One region of the Streptomyces sp. NPDC055103 genome, then DNA from elsewhere that is predicted to be linked to it. Evidence: riboswitches for the same ligand, from Rfam matches in the RefSeq annotation. Region 1 holds a riboswitch; each other region holds the start of a gene.
What was found. A riboswitch is a leader RNA that binds a small molecule or an ion and turns the genes downstream of it on or off. The one in region 1 is predicted to bind cyclic di-AMP.

Region 1 (3,262 bases):
CTGCCCGATCTGCGACTTGCCGCCGATCCGGCCGAACTCCGGTGGCGCGGAGGGCTCATCATGCGCGGATTGCGCACACTTCCAGTGGAATTCTCCCCTTCCGTACGGGTGCGGTGAACTGACGAGTCGTCAGGACTGTGATCTTTACGTGATCGGGGGTCCATCGACTTGTGACGAGCGTTCGAATGCCGCTACGTTTCCCGGCAGTCTCAGCCGTCACGCGAAAGGCCTCCGTATGCGCTCCGGGAACGGACGACACCGTCGACCCCGTCAGGCCCCCGCCATCGTCGTCGCCGCGGGAGTGACCGGATCCGCCCTGGCACTGCCGTTGCTCGCCGCCGGCTCCGCCTCCGCCGCCGACGCCGCGACCTGGGACCGGGTCGCCGAGTGCGAGTCCGGCGGCCAGTGGAGCGCCAACTTCGGCAACGGCATGTACGGCGGCCTCCAGTTCACCCAGGACAGCTGGGAGCGGAACGGCGGCCTCGCGTACGCGCCCAGCCCCGACCTGGCCAGCCGCGCCCAGCAGATCGCGATCGCCGACAAGGCTCTCGCCGCCGGCAGTACCGACTGGGCCACCTGCGCGCCCATCGCCGGACTGAGGAACGACGGCGCGGCCACCGGCATCGACCCCGGCCCGGCCGCGGCCACGAAGGCGCCCACGGGGCCCGTCGCGGAGTCGAACCGCACCGCGGGCGTCCCGGCCACCTCCTCGGAGGCCACCGCCGCGGCGAAGGCCGCAGAGGAGGCCGAGAAGGCGGCCGAGGCCGCGAAGGGCGCCGAGCCGTCCCGTGACGCGTCGACGGCCCCCGCCTCGCCCACCACGCCGGTCAGCCCGACCGCGCCGGTGACGGGGGCCACGCCCACCGCTCCGGGCGCCGCGGCCACCCCGGGGACTCCCGGCAAGCCCTCGGGCCCGGTCTCGCCGACCGCCCCGGGCGCACCGGCCACCCCGACCACGCCCGATGCGTCCCTTACGCCCGTATCGCCCGGAACGCCGACAGGTGACGCCACGTCGGCCGCGCCCGGCGGTGGCAAGCACCGGGGCGAGGCCGCCTCGGAGGAAACCGGCAAGGCGGACACTTCAGCCGAATCGGGCCGACACGCTTCATCGACGGACAAGCTGGCGGAAAACCCTGCCGCGACGCCGACGGCTGACGAGGTGAAGAATCCGGGCACAACGGACAGTCAGGACGCTTCGGGCGCCTACACCGTGCAGCCCGGTGACAACCTGTCCGAGATTGCGCAGGAGAACGAACTCCCCGGCGGCTGGAACGCCCTCTACGACGCCAACCGCGGGACCGTGGGTACCGATCCGGACCTCATCGTCCCTGGTCAGAGCCTCGACCTGACGGTCGGTTCGAAGGCGGCGGCGGGGTAGTTCGGGAGCGTATGTCCGGTTCTGGGCAAGTGAGACATGGGTCTCTTCGCCTCAACTGGCGTGTCCCGTCCGCGAACTTTGCTCCCGTCACCTCCCACCTGCGCAAACACCCCCCACCGGAAGGCAAGTAGGGGCGATATTTCCGCAATATGCCTCTTTGAACTTCCGGTGGGTCTGTGTCTACGGTCGTAACCGCTCGCCACCGCGGGCCCCGTCGACCGAAACGCCGAATCCTGCCGTCGGCCGATGGGAACGTCGCGTAAGCGCCGTAGGCAGGAGCGGGGGACCCAAGGTAAGTGCCGACCCCGGCCGTTGAAGCAGACGGCCGACGATCGGCTAGGGGTTAAGTCGCGTGCTAGGACACGCGGCCGGACAACTCATTGGTCCGAACCCGACAGCTCACCTCGTAGGCGTCGGTGAGGAGAATCTCCATGCTGTTTTCCGGCAAGGGCAAACACCGCCGTCCCTCCAAGGCCACCCAGGTCGTCACGCTCGTCGGCGTCACCGGTGTCGCCGTCGCCGCCCCGCTGATGACCGCGGGCACCGCCTCGGCCGCCACGTCCTCCGAGTGGGACCGCGTCGCCCAGTGCGAGTCCGGTGGCAACTGGTCCATCAACACCGGCAACGGCTACTACGGCGGCCTGCAGTTCTCGGCCTCCACCTGGGCCGCGTACGGCGGCACCGCCTACGCCTCGACCGCCAACCAGGCGTCGAAGTCCCAGCAGATCGCCATCGCCGAGAAGGTCCTCGCGGGCCAGGGCAAGGGCGCCTGGCCGTCCTGCGGCGTCGGCCTCTCCGGTGCCTCGTACGACGGCGGCTCCGCCGAGAGCGCGCCGCAGCAGAGCACCGAGCAGCCGCGGCAGCAGTCGCAGCGCTCGACCGAGCAGCCGACGACCCGCAGCGAGCAGCGCCAGGCCCCGAAGAAGGCCACGCAGCAGTCCGCCGCGCCGAAGGCCGCCACCAAGAAGACGGTCACCACCCCGACCGGCAAGGTCGTCAAGAAGGGCGACGGCGAGTACAAGGTCGTCGCCGGCGACACCCTCAGCAAGATCGCCCAGGCGCACGGCGTCAAGGGTGGCTGGGCCCAGCTCTTCGAGCTGAACAAGGACGTCGTCGACGACGCCGACCTCATCTACGTGGGCCAGCAGCTCCACCTCAAGTGAGCCCGGCGGCTCGGGTGAGTCCGGCGGCTCACCCGGCCCCTACGACCCTCCCGCGGTGACCACCCCGGTCCGGCGCGCCCTTCCCCCGTGCGCGCCGGACCGGGGTTCCGTGTGTCCGGGGTCCCCCTCCTCTTGTCCGGGGCCCCCTCCTCTTATAGGGCGACTTCCGCACCGGCGCCTCTCTCGGGCGACTTCATGGTTACTGTCCAGTAGATCTGGGGTCCTTCGTCCCGAGATGCCTGCCCTTGGGTCCTTTTTCGTCCCAGCGGGCGGGCGCACGGCTGGCCGCAGCCCCGGAGCCGGTTAGGCTCTTGTCGCAAGGCCGAGCGACCCTGCACCGGCCATGCGTCACATCCAGCGTCACATCCCAAAAAGGAGATGCTCGTGCCGTCCATCGACGTCGTCGTAGCCCGGGAAATCCTGGACTCCCGAGGCAACCCCACGGTCGAGGTCGAGGTCGGCCTCGACGACGGCAGCACCGGTCGTGCTGCTGTTCCGTCCGGCGCCTCCACCGGTGCGTTCGAGGCCATCGAGCTTCGCGACGGTGACCCGAACCGCTACCTGGGCAAGGGTGTCGAGAAGGCCGTCCTCGCCGTCATCGAGCAGATCGGCCCGGAGCTCGTCGGCTACGACGCCACCGAGCAGCGCCTGATCGACCAGGCCATGTTCGACCTCGACGCCACCGAGAACAAGGGCTCCCTCGGCGCCAACGCCATCCTGG
Region 2 (3,262 bases), on a different contig from region 1:
GACTTCTTCTACGCGATCGGTCAGTTCTACCGGGACTTCACGCAGACGTCCGACGCGGAGGTGCTCGACTGCCTCGACCGCAGCCGGGCTGTGCGCGGGCCCGTCGTGCGGGACGAGGACGTCAGGATCCCGGCGACCGGCGCCACCCTCGCCGGACGGCTCGCTGTGCCCGACGGCGCGACCGGCATCGTCCTGTTCGCCCACGGCAGCGGCAGCAGCCGGCACAGTCCGCGCAACCGCGCGGTCGCCTCGGCCCTGAACCGGGCCGGGCTCGGGACGCTGCTGTTCGACCTGCTGACCGAGACCGAGGCGGCCGACCGGGCCCATGTCTTCGACACCCCGCTGCTCGCCGGCCGGCTGGTGAGCGCCACGGACTGGCTGGCCGGGCGGCCCGGGGGCGACGACCTGCCGCTCGGCTACTTCGGGGCGAGCACGGGCGCGGCCGCCGCGCTGTGGGCGGCGGCCGACGCCGGTTCCGGTGTCGCCGCAGTCGTGTCACGCGGTGGCAGACCGGATCTGGCGGGCGAGCACCTGGCCCGGGTGCGCGCCCCGACCCTCCTCGTGGTGGGCGGCCGGGACGAGCTGGTCCTGGACCTCAACAAGCGGGCCCAGGCGCTGCTGCGCTGCGAGAACCGGCTGACGGTCGTGCCGGGCGCCACCCACCTCTTCGAGGAGCCGGGGGCCCTGGAGGAGGTGGCGGAGCTCGCCAGGGACTGGTTCGACGAGCACTTCAGGGGTCAGTAGGCGCCGTTGACGTTGTCGATGGAGCCGTAGCGGTCGGCCGCGTAGTTGCAGGCAGCCGTGATGTTGGCGACCGGGTCGAACAGGTCCGTGGACGTGCCCGGCACGTGGTAGGCGTCGAAGGTCGGCTGGATCACCTGGAGCAGGCCCTTCGAGGGGGTGCCGGCCGCGGCGTTGGAGTCCCAGAGGTTGATGGCCTGGGGGTTGCCGGAGGACTCGCGCATTACGTTGCGGAGGATTCCGTCGTACGAGCCGGGGATGCCGCGCTGGGCCATGATGGCCAGCGACTGCCGGATCCAGCCGTCGAGGTTGTCGGCGTACTGGGCGGCGGCCGGGGCGGCCTGGACGGCGGGCGCGGCGGCGGGCGCCGCCTGCGCTGCGGAGGCGCCCGAAGCGGCGGCCGGGGCCGCGGCACGGCGCTCGGAGCGGCTCGCCCGGTCCGTCGTGGCGGTGCTCTTCTTCGGCGCGGCGGCCTGAGCGGGGGCGGCCTTCGCGGAATCCCGACGAATCGTCAGTTCGAGACCGGGGTGAATGAGTGACGGATTGTCACCCACGGCGGACTTGTTGGCCCGGTAAATCGACTTCCAGCCGCCCTGAATTCCCTTCTTCTGGGCGATCAGGGAAAGCGAGTCACCGCTCACGACGGTGTACGTACGCGCGGCGGCGGCAGCGGCGGTGGGGGCGGACGGCGCGGCGGTCGCGGTCGCGTGCTGTGCGGCGACGGGCTGCGCGGCGGTCTTCGGCGCGGACGAGATCGTCTCGGCGCCGGCGGTGGCGGGGACGATCAGCGGCAGGGCCAGGGCTGCCCCGCCCGTGCCGGCGAGTGCGAGGCCACGGGTGACCGTGCGGCGTCGGGGGCGGCGGTGCTTACCGTGTGCAGGCATGACGGTTTCCTCTCCGGCGCCTGCGGGGTGAGCTGTCGGGTTCGGACGGGAGATGTCCGGCCGCGCACACGCGGCTGCACCCCGAGCCGTTCCGGATTCCGGACCGGCGAATTCGTGGGTCCCCCGCTCCTGCCGTCGGGTGAAAGGGAGGTGTTTCGGGCGGCGGCAGGATTAGGCGTTCCGCTCGAATGGGGGTGACCGTAGGCCAGTAATGCGACGGATAACAAGGGGAGTGAATCGCTGGGGCGGGGTAAAGGATCTCTGTATTCGGCTAATTCAAGATCGACCGCGCTCGGGCATCGCCGAACTTCCGTGCACCGCACGGCTTGCGGAAGTGCCGGGACGTGGTGATCTCCGGGAAAAGTGAACCGCGTCACCCGGCGAGTAATGTCCGAATATGCGATGTAATTCCGATGGTGAATGAATGGGTGGAAATTTACCGCCATGGGGTGTTCGGTCGTGTCGAGGGTCGTGGGGCTGGCTCGCGCTAAGCGGTACCACTGTGTCCGTGGCGACAAAAGTCGCAAACAAGACATTCTTCTTGAAAGATGGAGGTACCCGACCCAGGAGCCACCCGGATGCCGACCACCGTCTCCCCGCTCAGCCCGGACACCCTCGACCGCGAGGCGGCCGCTCTCTTCGAGAGCGCCACCTGGCAGCGGATCGTCACGGACTGGACCCCCGCCCCGCCGACCCTCGCCCCACCGGTCCCGGTCCGGCCGACCCTCGCCCCACAGGTCCCGGTCCGGCCGGCCCCCGCCGGACCGGACCCCGCGCCGCAGCGACAGCCCGAGCGCGCTGACTGGCGGGCCCTCCTGACCGTGCCCGTGGACCAGCTCGTGACCGAGGCGCTCGACGCGCTCCCGCCGCCGGCCCCGGCCGAGCGCACGCTTCCCGGCCGGATCGGAGCCGTACTCCCGGACCGTCTGCACGCCTGGCGCCGGATCGGCCGTCCCGAGCTGCGCCCCTCGGTCCACCTCGGCTACGCGCGGCTGGTGCTCACGGAGTGGGGCTGGCAGAACGCCCCGTACAAACTGCGCGACGCGCGGGGAGCGCGCTGCGTCTGCGGCGCCCTCCTCGCGGCCCACCGCCTCGGCTACGGCGGCGCGGACACCATGAACGAGGCGGCCGCCTGGATCATGACCGAGCTCCGGTCGCGAGGATGGCGCGAACTGATCGGCCCGTGGAACCGGGCTCCCGGCCGCACGGCGGCCGAGGCGGTGGGCCTCCTCGACGCGACGATCCGCCGCGCCGCGCACGCCGGCCGGTGACCCGCCGGGCCGGTGACACCGTCGGCCGGTGACCCGCCGGCACCGGCCGACGTGCAAGGGGTCAGCCGGTGACGCTCGGGGACCCGGTCTCGATGTGGCCGGTGTACCGGCGCGACCAGGTCCCGTCGATGTCGGCGAGGATCGTGAAGTCGTACCAGCCGCCGTTGTAGGCCACCGCGTTGAAGAACTCCTCACGGCTGGAGTTCGCCGGGACCGTGTACGTCCACGGGCCGTCCGTGCGGTAGGCGTTCGAGCGGATCGTGAAGGTCACCGGGCCCGCCGAGGTGTTGGTCATCCGGAACCACAGCGCCGTCCGGCCCGTGCCCGCCTCGGGCGCGTACCGGGCCGCGACCTCCACGGCCTTGC
Region 3 (3,262 bases), on a different contig from region 1:
TTTTACAGACAAACCCCTGGAGGTGCCCAGCCATGGACGCTCGCTACGTCCTGCCCGAGTTCACGGAGCGGACCAGCTTCGGGACCCGGACCCTCGACCCGTACTCGAAGCTCCTCGAAGCCCGGATCGTCTTCCTCGGCACCACGGTCGACGAGACCTCGGCCAACGACGCCATCGCGCAGTTCCTCTACCTCGACCACGCCTCTCCGGGCCAGGACATCTCCCTCTACATCAACTCCCCCGGCGGCTCCATCAGCGCCATGACCTCCCTCTACGACACGATGCGGACGCTCTCCTCCGACGTGGAGACCACCTGCCTGGGCCAGGCCGCCTCCACCGCGGCCGTCCTGCTCGCGGCCGGCACCCCGGGCAAGCGCCTGATCCTGCCCGGCGCCCGGGTCACCCTCCAGCAGCCGACCCTGGACGAGCCCGTCCAGGGACAGCTCAGCGACCTCGACCTCCAGGCGCGCGAGCTGCTGCGCCTGCGGGAGCTGGTCGCCGGGATGCTCGTCGAACACACCGGACAGGACCGGGAGCGGATCGACGCCGACATCGACCGCCTCACCGTCCTGGACGCCGAGGCGGCCGTCGCGTACGGCCTGGCCGACCACGTCGTCACGAGCCGGCGCGCCGCCGCCGGCGGCGCGGCCTGGTGAACCGGCCGTGCCCCCCGAGCTGCCGCCACTGCCGGCCCTGACCCGGGCCGAGGGTGAACTCGTCGACGCGTACCTCGAAGTCGTCGACCTCCTAGGGAAGATCAATCCATCCAGAGGCATGCATACCTATGGGGCGTTGCGTGCGGCCCAGGCCCTGGTGGGACGTGCGGAGGCGCTGCGCGAGGCGCTGAATCTCATGCATATGCGGGGTGAGAGCGAGGTCCACGCGGACACATTGGCGCGCGCCTTAAGGGTGTTGGACGGAGAGCGCAGGACCGGCCGCGTCACCGTCCCCCGCACTCGGGCGAGTTGACATATCCGCGTGTCGTGTCGAGGTCCGGTCGGCCGACACGGACCGCAGATTCCCTCCCCCGTTCGGCGTAGTCGACGAGTCGACATATGAAGCGGGCGAGTTGCGCAACAGGTGTACGCATTTGGCGGAATCGAACGTTCCATCGCTGGTACGCGGCTCGTAGGCCAAACCTCCGAAGATCACAAAGGCGGTCTGTCCACCCGAATGGATCAGTCGTGAGGAGCCTCACATATCGCCGTTTCAGCTCGGTTTTCGCCCATGGCGTGGGTCAAGATCCGTGTCGACGACAAGCCCCCGCCACCGCGGCGGGGCGGTCCGGGCGGACGCCGAGTCCTGCCGCTGTCCCGGACGTCTGGTCGACAGGAGTGGATCGGCAGGAGTGGAGGACCCAATCAGTACGGGATGTTCGCGCCGCTTCCGCGGCGGGGCCGTTCCTTGGGGTGAAGCCGCAGCCGCGGCCGGGCATCTTCGCCAGCCCGAACCCGACAGGTCATCCTTCGCAGGCGGCTGACGAAGGGTTGCGCATGACCGCGCAGATGCATGTCCCGTCCCTGCTGTCCCGGGCCGGAGCCGTCTCGGCTCTCACCCTCGCCGCCGTCGGCGGCACGCTGTTCGCACCAGGTGCGGCGACGGAGGCCCAGGCAGCGACGACACACGCGAACAAGGCACTGAGCGTCGCCGCGTCCAAGAAGGGCTCGCCCTACCGGTACGGATCCGCCGGACCCACCCGGTTCGACTGCTCCGGTCTGACGCTCTACGCCTACAACAAGGCGGGCAAGTCGCTGCCCCGCACCGCGCAGCAGCAGTACAACAAGACCCGGCACATCTCCTCGTCCAGCCGGCAGAAGGGGGACCTGGTCTTCTTCCACTCCGGTGGGAGGGTGTACCACGTCGGCATCTACGCCGGCAGCGGCAAGATCTGGCACTCGCCCAAGACGGGCTCCTGGGTGAAGCTCGACAAGATCTGGTCGTCGAAGGTCTACTACGGCCGCGTCCGGTGACGGAACCCGGGCGCTGACCCTTGCCGAGGGAGGGGCGCGGTGGCGCCGCCGCACCCCTCACGGCCGGGGCAGCACCCTCTCGGTGGCCCTGTGCGGCCCGGGCGTCGAGGTCGGTGTCCCCGACCCGCAGGACCCCACCCGCCGGCAGGCTCGTACTCCGGCCGAGGTCAACCCCTTTTACTGGGCGCGGCACTTCGCCGGTGGCGCCTGGCCCTCACAGGAGCTGCACGCCGGCTGAGCCGGTCGGTACGGGGGCGGGGGCCCACGGCAGCGTGATCCAGACCGTCTTGCCGCCCTCCTCGGTCGGCGTGACCGAGAGCCGGCCGCCGGCCTCCGCCGCGAGGACGCGGATGATGACCATGCCGCGCCCGTTGTCCTGCTGGACCGCCGCCGGAAGTCGGCGCGGCCAGCGGGGATGGCTGTCGGTCACGCCGATGTACAGGCGTTCCTCCCGCTCCAGCCGGAGGTCGACCGTGAAGGTGGGCGACTGCCCGAACGTGTGCTGGACGGCGTTGGTCGCCAGTTCCGAGACGATGAGCCGGATAGAGTCCGCGATCTCCGCGCCGCCGTCGAGCCCCCAGTCCCCCAGGACGTCCACGGCGAATCTGCGTGCCGTGGGAACCGAGGCGGGATCGCTCGGCAGAGTGACGGATGCTTCCTGCTGGTCTGCCATGGCGGCGCTGTCCCTTTCCCGCCGGGGACACCACCCCGGATTGCGCTTCGCGTCAGAGTGCCACCGATCGTGCCGCCCCGTACGGCCTTCCACCACGATATGTGCACATCTATCGCCCGAAGCGGTGAACTCTGCTGTCCGGAAACGCTCTTGGATGGCGGAGACGATGCCGTCAGAGGGCCGCGGGCGCGGTGCGCAGGATCGTCTCCACCGCCCCGTGCAGCTCGGCGTCCGTCAGGTCGGCGCGGGCCGTGAGCCGGAGCCGCGAGATGCCGTCCGGCACGGACGGGGGCCGGAAACACCCGACCGCCAGGCCCTGTTCGCGGCAGTCGGCCGCCCAGCGCAGCGCCGCCTCGGGCGAGGGGGCGCGCACCGAGACGACGGCAGCGTCCGGTCGCGCCGCGGTCAGTCCGGCCGCCGTGAGGAGCTCGTACAGGGTGGTGGCGACGGTCCGCGCCCGCTCGGCGAGTGCCGGTTCGGCGGCGATCAGCCGCAGGCTCGCGAGCGCGCCGCCCGCGGCGGCCGGGGCGAGCCCGGTGTCGAAGATGAAGGTGCGCGCCGCGTTCACCAGGTGCTCGACGACCCGGGCGGGTCCGAGGACGGCGCCGCCCTGGCTGCC

Region 2: another riboswitch for cyclic di-AMP. It lies ahead of ACWFR1_RS23925 (LysM peptidoglycan-binding domain-containing protein); the one in region 1 lies ahead of ACWFR1_RS27920 (transglycosylase family protein).
Region 3: another riboswitch for cyclic di-AMP. It lies ahead of ACWFR1_RS34825 (C40 family peptidase); the one in region 1 lies ahead of ACWFR1_RS27920 (transglycosylase family protein).

Annotation. Positions count from the first base shown of each region.
Region 1 covers NZ_JBSGTX010000051.1:25,808-29,069, reverse strand. The annotation lists gene ACWFR1_RS27930 (cytochrome P450 family protein) at 1-117, shown strand, start outside; gene ACWFR1_RS27925 (transglycosylase family protein) at 302-1,378, shown strand; cyclic di-AMP (ydaO/yuaA leader) riboswitch at 1,633-1,806, shown strand; gene ACWFR1_RS27920 (transglycosylase family protein) at 1,810-2,541, shown strand; gene eno (phosphopyruvate hydratase) at 2,920-3,262, shown strand, end outside.
Region 2 covers NZ_JBSGTX010000039.1:57,796-61,057, reverse strand. The annotation lists gene ACWFR1_RS23930 (alpha/beta family hydrolase) at 1-744, shown strand, start outside; gene ACWFR1_RS23925 (LysM peptidoglycan-binding domain-containing protein) at 738-1,625, opposite strand; cyclic di-AMP (ydaO/yuaA leader) riboswitch at 1,631-1,803, opposite strand; gene ACWFR1_RS23920 (DUF6197 family protein) at 2,204-2,896, shown strand; gene ACWFR1_RS23915 (phosphocholine-specific phospholipase C) at 2,958-3,262, opposite strand, start outside.
Region 3 covers NZ_JBSGTX010000081.1:32,320-35,581, reverse strand. The annotation lists gene ACWFR1_RS34835 (ATP-dependent Clp protease proteolytic subunit) at 33-656, shown strand; gene ACWFR1_RS34830 (hypothetical protein) at 664-969, shown strand; cyclic di-AMP (ydaO/yuaA leader) riboswitch at 1,369-1,490, shown strand; gene ACWFR1_RS34825 (C40 family peptidase) at 1,494-1,970, shown strand; gene ACWFR1_RS34820 (ATP-binding protein) at 2,185-2,643, opposite strand; gene ACWFR1_RS34815 (8-amino-7-oxononanoate synthase) at 2,816-3,262, opposite strand, start outside.